DNA from 2 places in the Mesorhizobium sp. WSM4935 genome. Region 1 is predicted to be linked to the other one. Evidence: riboswitches for the same ligand, from Rfam matches in the RefSeq annotation. Region 1 holds a riboswitch; the other holds the start of a gene.

Region 1 (7,616 bases):
GCCCGCAATGGCGGCGGCAAGACCAGGGTCATCAACGGCGCGCGCAGCGTCTACTCGCTGGCCATGGAGGCCGCGCGCACCGGCACCGGGCTCGAAGCGCTGATCGAGCGCAAGGGCTATGGCGAGACGATCGATCTCGATGCCGTCTATAAGAGGGGCAGGCTGGTCTCGCCGATCAACCATCCGGACCCGGCGCATCTGCATCTCACCGGCACGGGGCTGACGCATCTCGGCTCCGCGGCGACGCGCGATTCCATGCACAAGAAGCTCAGCGAGGGCGGCGAGGAGGAACTTACCGATTCCATGAAGATGTTCCGCATGGGGCTCGAAGGCGGCAAGCCCGCCAAGGGCCAGGTCGGCGTGCAGCCGGAATGGTTCTACAAGGGCAACGGCACGATGGCGGTGGCGCCCGGCGCGCCGCTGATGTCGCCAGCCTTCGCGCAGGACGGCGGCGAGGAGCCGGAGATCGCCGGCATCTATGTCATCGGCGACGACGGCGCGCCGTTCCGCGTCGGCTTCACGCTGTCCAACGAGTTTTCCGACCACGTGACGGAGCGGGTGAACTATCTGTTCCTCGCCCATTCCAAGCTGCGCAACGCCTCGTTCGGCCCCGAGATACTGATCGGCGACCTGCCGGCCGATATACGCGGCGCGTCGCGCATTTGGCGCGACGGCAAGCTGCTCTGGGAAAAGCCGTTCCTGTCGGGGGAGGCGAACATGTCGCACACCATCGCCAATCTCGAGCACCACCATTTCAAATATTCGGCCTTCCGCCAGCCGGGCGACGTGCATGTGCACATGTTCGGCACCGCGACGCTCTCCTTCGCCGACGGCGTCCGGACGGAGGCGGGCGACACGTTCGAGATCGAGGCGCCGGATTTCGGCCTGCCGCTGCGCAATCCGCTGGAGATCGAAAAGCCGGTGACGGTGGCGGTCAAGGCGCTGTAGGAATGGCCGAGGGGTGTATCGCAGCCGTCTCCCTTCGTCATTCTAGGGCGGAGCAAGGAGCGAAGCGACGCGCGCAGACCCTAGAATCCATGCCGTGACGCCCGAGCACCGCAGCGGCGCAGAACGATCACCAGCCAATTCCGCGAAAGAGCTCGAACCATTCCGGGTTGGCTTTCTCGATGAGCTCGACCTTCCATCGGCGTGGCCAACGCTTCAATGATGTCTCACGCTGAATGGCATCGGCGATGTCGAAGTATTCCTCGTACCAGACCAGACGCTGTACGCCGTAGCGGCTGGTGAAGCTGGAGCCTTGGCCAGTCTTGTGCTCGGGCATGCGACGAGCAAGGTCATTGGTGACACCGATATAGATCGTGCCGCCTTTCTGGCTCGCGGTCATGTACGTAGCCGGTCATCTAGTGATCTTAGCTGGTGCAGTTATCGGCGGCTATTCTGGACCGCTGCATTCTACGGCAAATGCCACGGCATGGATTCTAGGGTCTGCGCGCGTCGCTTCGCTCCTTGCTCCGCCCTAGAATGACGAAGGGATGGGACGGCATCCGTTTGCGCCTGTCCTTCCGGACATCGCTCCCTTGGACCTCACCGCGCTGCCCTGAAATGCTTGGAGAGCTTGAGGCCCTGCGCCTGGTAGTTCGAGCCGAGATCGGTGCCGTAAAGCGCCTGCGGACGCTTCAGCATGTGCTCGTAGACGAGGCGGCCGACGATCTGGCCGTGGTCGAGGATGAAAGGCACCTCGTGGCTGCGCACTTCGAGCACGGCGCGGCTGCCGCTGCCGCCGGCGGCGGAATGGCCGAAGCCCGGATCGAAGAAGCCGGCATAGTGGACGCGGAACTCGCCGACCAGCGGATCGAAGGGCGTCATCTCGGCGGCGTAGAGCGGCGGTACATGCACAGCCTCGCGGCTGACAAGGATGTAGAATTCGTCCGGATCGAGAACCAGCTCGCCCGCACCGCTCTTGTAGATCGGCTCCCAGAAATCGACAACATCCTGCGCGGCGCGCTTGTCGACGTCGACAAGGCCGGTGTGGTGCTTGCCGCGATAGCCGACAAGGCCGTCCTTGTCGCCGTCAAGGTCGATGGAGAGCGCGATGCCGCCGCCGGAAATGTTGGGCGGCTCGGTGGCGACCAGCATCTCGGCGCGATGCAGGTCGCGCAACTCGCTCTCCGAGAGCACCGCATTGCCGGTGCGGAAACGGATCTGCGACAGCCGCGAGCCGGCCCGCACGACGATCGGGAAGGTGCGCGGGCTGACCTCGAGATAGAGCGGCCCCTGATAGCCGGCGGCGATCTTGTCGAACTCGTGGCCGCGGTCGGTCATGACGCGCGTGAAAATATCCAGCCGCCCGGTCGAGCTCTTGGGATTGGCCGAGGCCGAAACGTTCGCCGGCAGCGCCAGGCTTTCGAGCAGCGGCACGATATAGACGCAGCCGGTTTCCAGCACCGCGCCCCGGGTGAGGTCGATCTCGTGCAGCTTCAGCCGCTCGAGCTTGTCGGCGACCAGATGGTCGGGACCCGGCAGGAAGGACGCGCGCACGCGATAGGCTTTGTCGCCGAGCCTCAGATCGAGGCTCGCCGGCTGGATCTGGTCGGTATCGAGCGCGCGCGGCGACTTCAGCGCGTTGGCCTCGAACAGCGCCGCGATATCCTGATCCGGAAGAATGCCTGTCTGCCGCAAAGGCTGGCTCCGTTCACAAGGCCGGGCGAGGACCTGAGCAGGCTCTTGCCGCCCGGCTGGTACAACCCTCTTAATGAAGCCGGCAATTGACGCAAGCGCGGCAGGGGTCTAAAGGGTCGTTATCCCGTGGTGATTTGGCCGGTCGGCTTGCAGCCACGTTAAACAAGTCGCTAAAGGACCGTCGAGCCGCAAGGCTATATGGACCGGTTGCGACTTCGCGGCCGGTTTTTTTGTGTCTGGAAGCAAGGCTATGAGCACCAAGAAGCGCAATTGGAAACCTCAGACGGCACTCGTGCATGGCGGAACGCTGCGTTCGCAATATGGCGAGACCGCCGAGGCGATGTACCTTACCCAGGGCTATGTCTACGAGACGGCCCAGGCGGCGGAAGCCCGCTTCAAGGGCGAGGAGCCGGGCTTCATCTATTCGCGCTACGCCAACCCGACCGTCGACATGTTCGAGAAGCGCATGTGCGCGCTGGAAGGCGCCGAGGATGCCCGCGCCACCGCCTCCGGCATGGCCGCCGTTTCCGCCGCCCTGCTCTGCAGCGTCAAGGCCGGCGACCACATCGTCGCGGCGCGCGCGCTGTTCGGTTCCTGCCGCTGGGTGGTGGAGACGCTGGCGCCGCGCTACGGCATCCAGGCGACGCTCATCGACGGCACCGACATCGCCAATTGGGAAAAGGCGGTAAGGCCGAACACCAAGCTGTTCTTCCTCGAAAGCCCGACCAATCCGACGTTGGAGGTGGTCGACATTGCCGCGGTCGCCAAGCTCGCCAATTCGATCGGCGCGCGCGTCATCGTCGACAATGTCTTCGCCACGCCGCTGCAGCAGAAGCCCTTGCAGCTCGGCGCCCATGTCGTCGTCTATTCGGCGACCAAGCATATAGACGGCCAGGGCCGCTGCCTCGGCGGCGTCATCCTTTCGGACAAGAAGTGGATCGACGAGAACCTGCACGACTATTTCCGCCACACCGGCCCAAGCCTCTCGCCCTTCAACGCCTGGACGCTGCTCAAAGGCCTGGAGACATTGCCGCTGCGCGTGCGTCAGCAGACCGAGAGCGCCGGCAAGATAGCCGATTTCCTCGCCGGCCGACCGGAGATCGCCCGCGTCATCTATCCGGGCCGCGCCGATCATCCGCAGGCGGATGTCGTGAAGAAGCAGATGTCCGGCGGCTCGACATTGATCTGCCTCGACATCAAGGGCGGCAAGCAGGCGGCCTTCGCCTTCCAGAACGCGCTCGACATCGTGCTGATCTCGAACAATCTCGGCGACGCCAAGAGCCTGATCACCCACCCGGCGACGACGACGCACAAGAACCTCAGCGACGACGCGCGGGCCGAACTCGGCATAGGACCGGGTACACTCCGGCTTTCCGTCGGCCTGGAGGACACCGACGATCTGCTGGAGGACATCGAGCAGGCGCTGAGGGCGGCCAAGTAAGAAGCAAGCTGCAAATTGGACAGGAGAACGCGTCAGCCCTGGCTCACGCGATCTCCTCCAGCTCGGTTATCGCCTTGCTGTGGATGGTCATGGCGTTGCCGCGCCACTCGACCGCGCCGCCGAGCCAGCCGCGCGCCCAGATGGCGGGAAGCATGACGTCGCGCACGATCATCGCGGTGATGCTGCGCGGCGACAGGTACCAGCCCTTGGACCGGGCGAGCAGACATTCCGGCACATAGGCGACCGCCAGCACGCAAAGCGCCGTGGCAGGCAGGCCGACGCCGGCGCTTGCCGCCGCGATCAGCGCGAAAATCAGCGGCACGACCGCGCCGGTCAGAATCTCGGGCGCGAAGAAAAGCGGGAAGGTGACGCGACGCAGCCGCGCCCAGCGCGCTTGCCGCGACCAGATTTCGGCGAAGGTGCGCTGGCCCAGCGGCTGCTCGAAGGGCGAGGCGACGAGACGGACGTGAAGGCCAAGTCCATTGACCAGTTTGGTGGCCGCCGCATCCTCGGCGATCTCGGCGGCCAAAGCCTGGATGCCGCCGTTTGCATCGAGCATCGGCTTGTTCCACAACATGCTCTTGCCCTGGGCGAAGCCGAGGCCGAGCACCTCGCCGGCATACTGCCAGCGCGCCTGCAGCGTGTTGAGGAAGGCGCACTCGACTTCAGCCCAAAAACCGTCCGGCCGTGAACCGATCGGCGTCGAGCAGACGAGGCCGGTATCCGGCCGCCAGGCCGCGACCAGATGCTGGACATAGTCCTTGGGCATCAGCACGTTGGAATCGGCGAGGATCACCCAGTCGTGCCGCGCCGCCTGCCAGCCCTTGACGCAGTTGTTGAGCTTGGGATTGGCGCTGATGCGGTCGTCGCCGATCAGGAGCCGCGCCGGAACCTTGGGATGGCGCGCGATCGCCGCATCGATGAGCCTCACTACCGGGTCCTCGGCATGCGCGACGCAGAAGATCAGCTCATAGCGAGGCCAGTCGAGCGAGAAGGCGCGCTGCAGGGTCTCCTGGGTGAACGGCTCGACGCCACGAGAAGGAACGATGATCGAGACCGGTTGCGCGCCGTCGGGCGGCGCAATGACATGCCGCCTTTTCAGCCGCGACGAGGCGAGCAGGATGCTGGCGAGGTTGGAGAGGAGAAGGGCTGAGGAAGCCAGGCCGGCTGCGATAGTCAGTTCCATCGAGATCTGGTCACTCCCGATAGGGCGTTTCACCGTTTGTGGGAAACGGCGACCTGCTCTATCTCTTTGTTTTCAAGCAATTCCAGACGGAAAACCGCTCACAGTTTTCCCGGAATTGCTCTAGGCCGCACGCGGCGGTTTCATCAGTCGACAGAGCGCCCGAGTCGCCCGGCACCGTTTGTGCACACCAACATTGTCATGTGTCACTTAAATGACATTGTTTTTCGGCACGTGCGCTACAAGGCTGGAAGGATGGTCGGCGCTGCGCGTCCAACAGCGAAGCGCGACGAATGTTCCGCGGCGGCAACCGGAGTGGCCCATGTATCGCGCAGTGACGCGCAACATCGAAGTGCTGGTCAGGCCCTTCTATCTGGAGGACCGCTCCGATCCGTCCCAGAACCGCTATGTGTGGGGCTATCAGGTGACGATCGACAACCGCTCCGACGAATTCGTGCAGCTTTTATCGCGCTATTGGCACATCACGGACGGCCAGGGCCGGGTCGAGGAGGTCCGCGGCGCCGGCGTCGTCGGCGATCAGCCGGAACTCAATCCGGGCGACAGCTATCAATACACTTCAGGCTGCCCGCTCTCGACGCCGTCGGGCATCATGGTCGGCCACTACACGATGCGCAACGGCCGGGGCGAGACGTTCGATATCGCCATTCCGGCTTTCTCGCTCGACATGCCGGGAACGAAGAGGACGGTGAATTAGGCGATTGGCTCCCTCTCCCCGTGAAACGGGGAGAAGGAGGAGGCGTTAGTCCGCCGCAAATTCGGCCGGGTCGAAGTCGTATTGCGTCGAGCAGAACTCACAGGCGACATGGATGCCGCCGTCCTCGGTCGACTCCTTGATCTCCTCGGCCGAAAAGCCTTCGAGGATGCCGCGGATCTTGTCGCGTGAGCAGGAGCACTGATCGGCGACCGGCACACTGCTGAAAACCCGCACGCCATGCTCATGGAACAGCCGATAAAGCAGCCGCTCGGCGCCCACCGTCGGGTCGATCAGCTCGGTCGGCTCGATGGTGCCCAGCAGCGCCAGCAATTCCTGCCAGGAATTGTCGGCCGGATGGTCCGTCACCTCGCGGTCGTCGCCGTCGCCGCCCGAAATGTCGGGGATGCGCATGCGCTCCGGCGCCTGCGGCAGGAACTGCGCCAGGATGCCGCCGGCGCGCCACTGCTCGCGCGCGCCGGCGGGTCCGGGCGTCACCAGCTTGGCGACCGACATCTTGATGTCGGTCGGGATCTGCTCCGACTGGCGGAAATAGGTGCGCGCGGCGTCCTCCAGCGAGGTGCCGTCGAGCTGGACGATGCCCTGGTAGCGCTGCATATGCGCGCCCTGGTCGATGGTCAGAGCCAGCACGCCGTTGCCAAGCAGCGCCTGCTGCGAGGTCTCGCCGGCGTCGGTCAGCGCCTGCAGCCGGTCGGCATCGAAGCGCGCATAGGCGCGCAGCGCATGCGGCGTGGTGAAATCGGCCACAAGCATGTCGACCGGACCGTCGGTCCGGGTCTGCAGGATAAACTTGCCCTCGAACTTCAGCGAGGTGCCGAGCAGCACGGTGAGCACGCAGGCTTCCGCCAGCAGGCGGGCGACGGGCTCAGGATAATTGTGGCGGCTCAAGATAGCGTCGAGCATCGGCCCGAGCTGCACGGTGCGGCCGCGCACATCGAGCGGCGCGACCTCGTAGGGCACGACATGATCATCGCCGGCGAAGCCGAATTCACCGAGTTGGGGTTTATGCTCAGCCAAGGTCTGGGTTTCCAACATGACAAAACTCCGGGGCGCAGCCATGCCGCCCTGTGAGCCGCATGCGTCGAAGCGCGTTCAATTTACGTGATGGCCCGCAAATAGGCATCACATATCCCCAGATCAAGTTGACCCCGATCGGACCGGAAGCGGTCAGGTCCGTCCTTCTCAAGCGCCCAAGCACCAGGCCAGCACCGCCTTCTGGGCGTGCAGCCGATTCTCGGCCTCGTCGAACACCACCGAATGCGGCCCGTCGATCACCTCGTCTGTGACCTCCTCGCCGCGATGCGCCGGCAGGCAGTGCATGAACAACGCATCGGGCTTAGCCTTTGCCATCAGCGCCGCATTGACCTGATAGGGCAGGAAGACGTTGTGACCGCGGGCGCGATGTTCCTGGCCCATCGAGACCCAGCTGTCGGTGACGACGCAATCGGCCTGGTCGACGGCTTCCTCGGCGGACTTGGCAAACCGGACCTTGCCTCCATTGGCTTTCGACCAGTCGACATATTTCTCGAAAGGTTCGCTGCCCTCCGGCACCGCGACATTGAGGTTGAAGCGGAACCGCGCCGAGGCTTCGAGCAGCGAATGCAGCACATTGTTGCCGT
Region 2 (7,616 bases), on a different contig from region 1:
GCCGGCCGCCAAGCTGAAATGGCCAAAAAACGCCAGAGTATAAAATGCCAAACCGACCGCCAGCGAAAACGGGATTTGCCAATGCGGCATACCCGTTCTGGGCGCATGACTTATGACGCGTCGTATCGTGCGCCACGACATGGTTCCCCAGCGGCTGAACGACTTGACGACCCGCCGCGCGCGAGTGGGGGAATGGAGCTCGACGAACTTTCTGTCGGCATCTCTGCCGGTCACCAGCGCGCGCCAAAAGAAGAAGCGCCAGCCGCGTGGCGAGTAGTGGTGAACGCGCGCGTCCACGTTGACTATTTTGTGGCCTTCGCTCCAAAGCTGATGCATCAGCAGCGTGCATGAGACCTTAAAGCCGTTATGTGGTGGAAATGGGTGGCAGGATATCCAGTCGTGCCGGAAGGCAACGTTGTTGGCGTTGATAGCACGCTTTGAGGCGAACCTCTTATCTCCCTCGGCCATTGGGAAGAACCAGATCAATGCGAAGGTTCGCGAAAAGAAGTCATCATATGAAAGATAGGTGTGCCCATTCACGCAGATGGTTTCAGGCCGGTCTACGAAGGGTTTCAGTAGAGTTGAGAGCCAGCTTCGTTCCGGAACTGTATCGGAATCGAGAAAAACAAGGATGTTTCCTTCGCTCCACGGAATGCCGTTGTTCTTGAGGTCGTAGTATCTGCCGCCGGGACAGGCAGCGAAGGTCAGATCGGCAACCTGCGCCAATTGGGGCGCTTCGGTCACTATGCTGCTTCGCAATGAGACGGCGTCGGTTTCGAGCCCGCCATGCGAAATAATGACCTTCGGCCTCGCAAATCCGTTAGCGGAAACTTGGGCGATTTCGCGCGCCAAGGCTTTCAGCCCAAGGCCAATCTCATCCCAGTCGATGGATTTGGCATTCTCCATCTCCACGATGATAGAATAGGTAGGATGTACAGTCATCGCGACCCAACCAGTTATCAAAACCAGTGGCTATAGCTCTGACAGCGTGCTGTCAAATGATCGAGATGCAATTGTGCACTGAGAATTTGCTGAAGGAGCTATTTAATCGTTCGGTTCCGGAAGCTGGACGGATCGGCATACTCGGACAGGAAACGCTTTCGCCATTCTTCGTTGATTGCATCGCGCTGGACTTCGAGACCTGACTGGAGCTTGGTATCCCAGTTGAGCTCCACATCCACCAACTGCGCGAGTTTTGCCAGGCTCCCTGCCGGATCACGCTGAAGCTGCTCGTAAGTCAGGGAGAGGAAGGACAGCCCGTTCTTAGCGAACCAACCGTCCCATGCCACGTTCTCCATCAAAAGCTTTTCCAGAGACTTTGCGATGGCCTGGCCGTTATAGCGTGGCGGTACATCACTGATTTCGGTGGACCGAAATTCACGGGTTTGACGCGCACGTGCCCAAGAGATCGCCTGGCCGAGCAGATCGTCACGGGTCAAGCGTACATAGTTCAAATTCGGAAGGCTGGCTGGCAGTTTCACCGTCTTGGCAAGCTGTGTGAACTGACTCGCAAAGAGCTTGATTGCGTAGACTCCGGTAGAAGATCGCCCGTCCGTGAGCGCACGCAGAAGCTGCGCGCGGGGATCTCGCGGGTAACCCGGCAACTCCAGCAGACGTCGCCCGCCAAACCATTCCAGCGGATGACCCAGCCCAGCAGAAGCCATCAATCCCGCGAGATGATTGCTGCCGCTGCGCGGTGACGTGCAGATGAGAATTCCCGCCCGTAGCTCGGACAGAATGTTTGGCGGAATTTCCACCACTGCCGGTGATCGACGAACGAAGTGCATTCCCCTCAGCGTCTCAACAAAAACACCGCCTGCTGGCCGAAGAAGTTCCAGAACCACCAAGGCATCGACAGGCCGATCTTCTGGCCGTTGGCGTCGAGGGCGGTCGCCTTTTCGACGGTCGCGCCTAGCTCCTCGCATAGGTTGACGAAGTCGCGGATGGTGCAGAAATGGATGTTGGGCGAGTCGTACCAGGAATAGGGCAAGTCCTTGGTGACCGGCATCCTGCCCTTGATCAGCAGCGAGAAGCGGACGCGCCAGTGACCGAAATTGGGGAAGGATACGATGGCGCGGTTGCCGATCCGAAGCAACTCATCGAGCACGATCTTCGGATTGCGCGTCGCCTGCAGCGTCTGCGAGAGCACGACGAAGTCGAAGCCCTTGTCGGCGTAGAATTTCAGATCCGTGTCGGCGTCGCCCTGGATGACCGAAAGTCCGCGCGACACACATTCGTTGACGCCGCGCTGCGACAGTTCCAGCCCTCGGCCGTCGACCTGCTTGGTCTCCTGCAGGAGCTCCAGAAGCACGCCGTCGCCCGAGCCGACATCGAGCACTCGCGAATTGGCAGGAATAAGATCGGTGACGACCTCCAGGTCGACACGCTGGGCGCGATTGACGCTCATAGGCTGAGCCCCCTGGCGCGGGCGGCGGAGGCGATGAAGCCGTTGATGGCCGCGAACAGCTCCGGCTCGTCGAGCAGGAAGGCGTCATGGCCGCGATCGGTCTCGATCTCGACGAAGGAGACGGAAGCGCCCGCCGCGTTCAAGGCATGCACGATCGAACGGCTCTCCTCGGTCGGGAACAGCCAGTCGCTGGTGAAGGACACCAGGCAGAAGCGCGTCTTGGTGCCGGCGAAGGCATCGGCGAGGCGCCCGCCGTGATCGGCGGCAAGGTCGAAATAGTCCATCGCGCGGGTCAGATAGAGGTAGGAATTGGCGTCGAAGCGGTCGACGAAAGTCATGCCCTGGTGGCGCAGATAACTCTCGATCTGGAAATCGGCGTCGAAGCCGAAGGTAAGCGCCTCGCGGTCCTGCAGATTGCGGCCGAATTTGCGGTGGAGCGCGGCTTCGGAAAGATAGGTGATGTGGGCGGCCATGCGCGCGACGGCCAGCCCCTTTTCCGGCCGCTTGCCGAAATCAAGATATTTGCCGCCATGCCAGTCGGGATCGGCCATCACGGCCTGCCGGCCGACTTCGTGGAAGGCGATGTTCTGCGAGGAATGGCGGGCGCCGGTGGCGATCGGCAGCGCCGAGAAGACCCTCTCAGGGTAGCTTGCGGCCCATTCCAGTACCTGCATGCCGCCCATCGAGCCGCCAAGCACGCAAAACAGCTTTTCGATGCCGAAATGATCGATGAGCATCGCCTGCGCGCGCACCATGTCGCGGATGGTGATGATCGGCAGGTCGAGCCCGTAGGGCTTGCCGGTGACCGGGTTGGTCGAGGCCGGCCCGGTCGAGCCGAGGCAGCCGCCGACGACGTTGGAGCAGATGACGAAGAAGCGGTTGGTGTCGATGATCTTGCCGGGGCCGATCAGTACCTCCCACCAGCCCGGCTTGCCGGTCACCGGATTGGTGTTGGCGACGTGCTGGTCACCGGTCAGAGCGTGGCAGACGAGGATGGCGTTGGAGCGCGCGTCGTTCAGTGTGCCGTAGGTCTGGTAGGCGATCTGGAAGGGCGAGAGCAGGGTGCCGGCGTCGAGCTTCAGCGGCTTGTCGGGGCCGAACTGCAGCACCGGGCTCGACGGATGGTCGACCTCGTCCTTGGTTCTTGCAGCGCGCTGAGCGGCCATGTCCGTCCTCATCCTGTGCCGCGTCGGTCTCGTCCCGATGCGCTGTCCGGCCGGCAGCGGACAACAAAAAACCGGCATTGCCGTCGCAAAGCCGGTTACAGGTTGCAAACGGCCCTTTAGCGAGTTGTTTAACGTGGCTGCAAGCCGACCGGCCAAATCACCACGGAAGTCTGAGCAGTTCTTCTATGACCAGCGCCGCGCTTCGTCAACGGGTAGCCTCTTAGCGGTGCGAGGCGGGCACCAGGCGCCGGCACTCGACATTCCAGCCCGTCGCCTGTATTTCCGCTGCGGCCTTGAAGGCCTTCTCGACGGATTTGTGACATGAAGCAGGATCAGCCCCGTCCGACGCCCCGCGCGGGCATCATGGACATCGAGGCCTATGTGCCGGGAAAAAGCACCGCGCCGGCCGGCGTGACGAAAGTCTACAAACTGTCGTCGAACGAAAACCCGCTCGGGCCGTCGCCAAAGGCGATCGAGGCCGCGCGCGAAGTGGCGGCGAAGCTCGACGTCTATCCTGACGGCACGGCGCGGCGGCTGCGCGAAGCGATCGCCGATGTGCACGGGCTGAACCCGGCGAACATCATCTGCTCCAACGGCTCAGACGAGATCCTTGGCCTGCTGGCGCAGACCTATCTGGCGCCGGGCGACGAGGCCGTGTTCACCGAACACGCCTTCATGGTCTACAAGATCTATATCCAGGCGGCGGGAGCCAAGCCGGTGGCGGTGAAGGAAACCGATGAGCGCGCCGATGTCGATGCGATTTTGGCCGCGGTGACGCCGGCGACGCGGATCGTGTTCCTCGCCAATCCCAACAATCCGACCGGCACCTATTTGCCGTTCCAGGAAGTGCGCCGGCTGCACGCGGCATTGCCGAAGAACGTGCTCCTGGTGCTTGATGCGGCCTATGCCGAATATGTGCGGCGCAACGACTACGAGGCCGGCATCGAGCTCGCCGGCAGCTCCGAAAACGTGGTGATGACCCGCACCTTCTCCAAGCTTGGCCTCGGCGGCGCGCGCATCGGCTGGATGTACGGGCCGGCGCATATCGTCGATGCGATCAATCGTATCCGCGGCCCGTTCAACGTCAATGCGACCGCGATCGAGGCGGGCATCGCCGCCATCCGCGACCGCGCCCATATCGAGCGCAGCGTGACGCATAACGAGAAATGGCTGGCCTGGCTCAGCGCCGAGCTTACCGGGCTCGGCCTGCGCGTCACACCCAGCGTCGGCAATTTCGTGCTGATCCATTTTCCCGACAGCAAGAAACATTCGGCGGCGGCCGCGGACGATTATCTGAGCGCGCGCGGCTATATCCTGCGCCGCGTGACCGGCTACGGCTTCCCCAACGCGCTGCGCATGAGCGTAGGCACCGAGGAGGCCAACCGTGGCGTCATCGACGCGCTGAAGACCTTCCTGAAAAGCTAGAACACCATGGCATCACCGATGTTCGAGAAAGTAGCGCTGGTCGGCATCGGCCTGATCGGCTCGTCGCTTGCCCGCGTCATCCGCCGCGAGGGCCTGGCGCGCCATATCGCCATCGCGACGCGCAGTGCCTCGACGCTAACGCGCGCCGAGGAGCTCGGCCTTGGCGATTCCTACACGACGGATGCTAGGCAAGCGGTGCGCGATGCCGACCTCGTCATCGTCTCGGTGCCGGTCGGCTCGTCCGGCGAGGTCGCGGCCGAGATCGCGCCGGCGCTGAAGAAAGGCGCTATCCTTACCGATGTCGGCTCGACCAAGGCTTCCGTCATCGCGCAGATGCAGCCGCATGTGCCGCAAGGCGTGCACTTCATCCCCGGACACCCGCTGGCCGGCACGGAAAAGTCCGGACCCGATGCCGGCTTTGCCGATCTCTTCGAGAACCGCTGGTGCATCTTCACGCCGCTGCCGGGCACCGATCCGTCCGCGCTCGACACGCTTTCGGAATTCTGGCGGCGCTGCGGTTCCAACATCGATACGATGGACCCGCAGCATCACGACATGACCTTGGCGATCGTGTCGCATCTGCCGCATATCATCGCCTACAACATCGTCGGCACGGCGGACGATCTGGAAGCGGTGACCAAGAGCGAGGTCATCAAATACTCCGCCTCCGGTTTCCGCGACTTCACCCGCCTTGCCGCCTCCGATCCGACCATGTGGCGGGACGTGTGCCTGCACAACAAGGACGCGATCCTGGAGATGCTGGCGCGTTTCTCGGAGGATCTCGCCTCGCTGCAGCGGGCGATCCGCTGGGGCGATGGCGAGAAGCTGTTCGACCTCTTCACCCGCACGCGCGCCATCCGCCGCTCGATCATCGAGGCTGGCCAGGATATCGACGTGCCGGATTTTGGCCGGCAGGCCGTCGAGCACCCCGGCGCAAAGCCCTAAGCGTTTTCCTTCGTCTGCCCCGATGACGGCCAGTGCGCCGTCATCAAGGCCAGCGTTTCGGCTCTGTCCGGCGCGCCGAGGCGGCCGCCGAAGCGCAGGCATTTGAGCGCCGCGGCGGCGCTGGCAAAACGCAGGGCCTCCTCCATCGGCATGGCCTCGGCGAGGCCGACGGCAAAGGCGCCATGGAAGACGTCGCCGGCGGCAAGCGTGTCGACAGCCTTGACCTTCGGCGCCTCGACATGGCGCACGCGCCCGGTCGTCCGGTCATGCCACCAGGTGCCGGCCGCCCCGCCGGTCACCGCGACAAAGGCATCGGTGCGCGAGGCGAGGTCGGCGCAGGCGCTTTCGGGGTCGAGCGCGTGGCCGCAGACGATGCGCGCCGCCGGCTCCGAGGCGACGATGTGCGAGGCCAACGGCAAGAGCCGCTCCAGTACCTCCACGGGTGCGGTGTCGGCGTCCAGGATCGCCGGACGGCCGATCGATCTGGCCGCGCCCAAGGCCAGCGCCGCGGCGCCCGGCCAGCGGACATCCACCAGCACGGCGTCGAAGCCTGAGAGGTCGGCAAGCGGCAGCGCTTCGGGATCAGCCTGCGCCTTGTTGTCGTAGAAGGGGACGATGATGCGCTCGCCATGCGCATCCACCACGATCGCGGCCAGCGCCGAACGCGCGCCGGCAACCCGGCGGATAAGGCTGCAGTCGACGCCTTCGGCCTGAATGTCGGCGATCAGCTGGTCGCCGACCGCATCGTCGCCGGCGCTCGCCCATAGCGAGACCTCGGCGCCGAGGCGATGCGCGGCGCAGGCGGCGCTTGTCGCCATGCCGGAGGCGATCTGGACGCCGTCGCTGGCGATGAACTTGCCTTGATGCGCCGGCAGCGTCTCGACGCGAAGGATGGTGTCGAGGGTGAAGGCGCCGACGCTGAGCAGTCTGACCGGCTTCGCCATGGTTGCATTATTCAAGCGGCTTGATTTTGCCAAGCGGGATAAAGCCCAGCGAAGCTTTGCTCTTGACGATCTTGAGCGGCAAGGACGGCTCCTTGCCAAGCATGGCGATGCCGGCAAATCCCTGCTCGATCTCGCTCTTGTGCTCCGGGATGGCGCCGCCAAGGATGGCTGCCACGGCCTTGGGGTCCTTGAGCTTGATGGTCAGACTTGCGTCGATCAGGCCATCCGTGTCGACGGAGACAGGCCCGGACACGGTGATGCGCGCCGTCCCCGATGACAGGTCGAGCTTGGCGATGTCGATCGACTGGCCGCGCAGGCTCTTCGGGGGTGCTGCGATCAGCGCCACGCCGTTCTTCAGCGTCACGTCGCCATTGCCATCCAGCGCCGGCAGCACGCGTCCGTCGATGGCGTCCGCGTTGATCTCCAGATCGCCGAAGCTGCCGACATAGTTGATGTCCTGGCCGACCGGCTGCAATTGGCCGGCCGCCTTGCCGGCGCTGAACAATTGCATCGGATCCGTGTCGTCCTGCGGGTCGGTCTGACCGTTCAGGCCTTCAGCCCGCAGCGAGACGCTGCGCGGCAGCGGCCACCAAACTTTGACATTGGCCTGCAACTGGTCCCAGTCGATCCAGAGCGGCGGCATGCCGGGCGCTATCGTCCTCAGCGGTCCGCGCAGCTCGGCGACCGGCGACAAGGGCCCGGTGATCCCGGCGACGGCATTGAAGCTTC

The links. A riboswitch is a leader RNA that binds a small molecule or an ion and turns the genes downstream of it on or off. The one in region 1 is predicted to bind S-adenosylmethionine.
Region 2: another riboswitch for S-adenosylmethionine. It lies ahead of metX (homoserine O-acetyltransferase MetX); the one in region 1 lies ahead of P9273_RS02435 (O-succinylhomoserine sulfhydrylase).

Annotation. Positions count from the first base shown of each region.
Region 1 is NZ_JARTVR010000001.1:518,102-525,717, reverse strand. It holds gene araD1 (AraD1 family protein) at 1-948, shown strand, start outside; partial or broken gene P9273_RS02445 (GIY-YIG nuclease family protein) at 1,076-1,361, opposite strand; gene P9273_RS02440 (2'-deoxycytidine 5'-triphosphate deaminase) at 1,546-2,640, opposite strand; SAM riboswitch at 2,757-2,834, shown strand; gene P9273_RS02435 (O-succinylhomoserine sulfhydrylase) at 2,891-4,081, shown strand; gene P9273_RS02430 (ceramide glucosyltransferase) at 4,125-5,267, opposite strand; gene apaG (Co2+/Mg2+ efflux protein ApaG) at 5,587-5,979, shown strand; gene P9273_RS02420 (Hsp33 family molecular chaperone) at 6,025-7,056, opposite strand; gene argF (ornithine carbamoyltransferase) at 7,180-7,616, opposite strand, start outside.
Region 2 is NZ_JARTVR010000015.1:14,111-21,726, reverse strand. It holds gene P9273_RS26100 (glycosyltransferase family A protein) at 1-942, opposite strand, end outside; gene P9273_RS26095 (Stf0 family sulfotransferase) at 1,041-1,844, opposite strand; gene metW (methionine biosynthesis protein MetW) at 1,793-2,407, opposite strand; gene metX (homoserine O-acetyltransferase MetX) at 2,404-3,573, opposite strand; SAM riboswitch at 3,670-3,747, opposite strand; gene hisC (histidinol-phosphate transaminase) at 3,895-4,998, shown strand; gene P9273_RS26075 (prephenate/arogenate dehydrogenase family protein) at 5,005-5,943, shown strand; gene P9273_RS26070 (sugar kinase) at 5,940-6,887, opposite strand; gene P9273_RS26065 (DUF2125 domain-containing protein) at 6,895-7,616, opposite strand, start outside.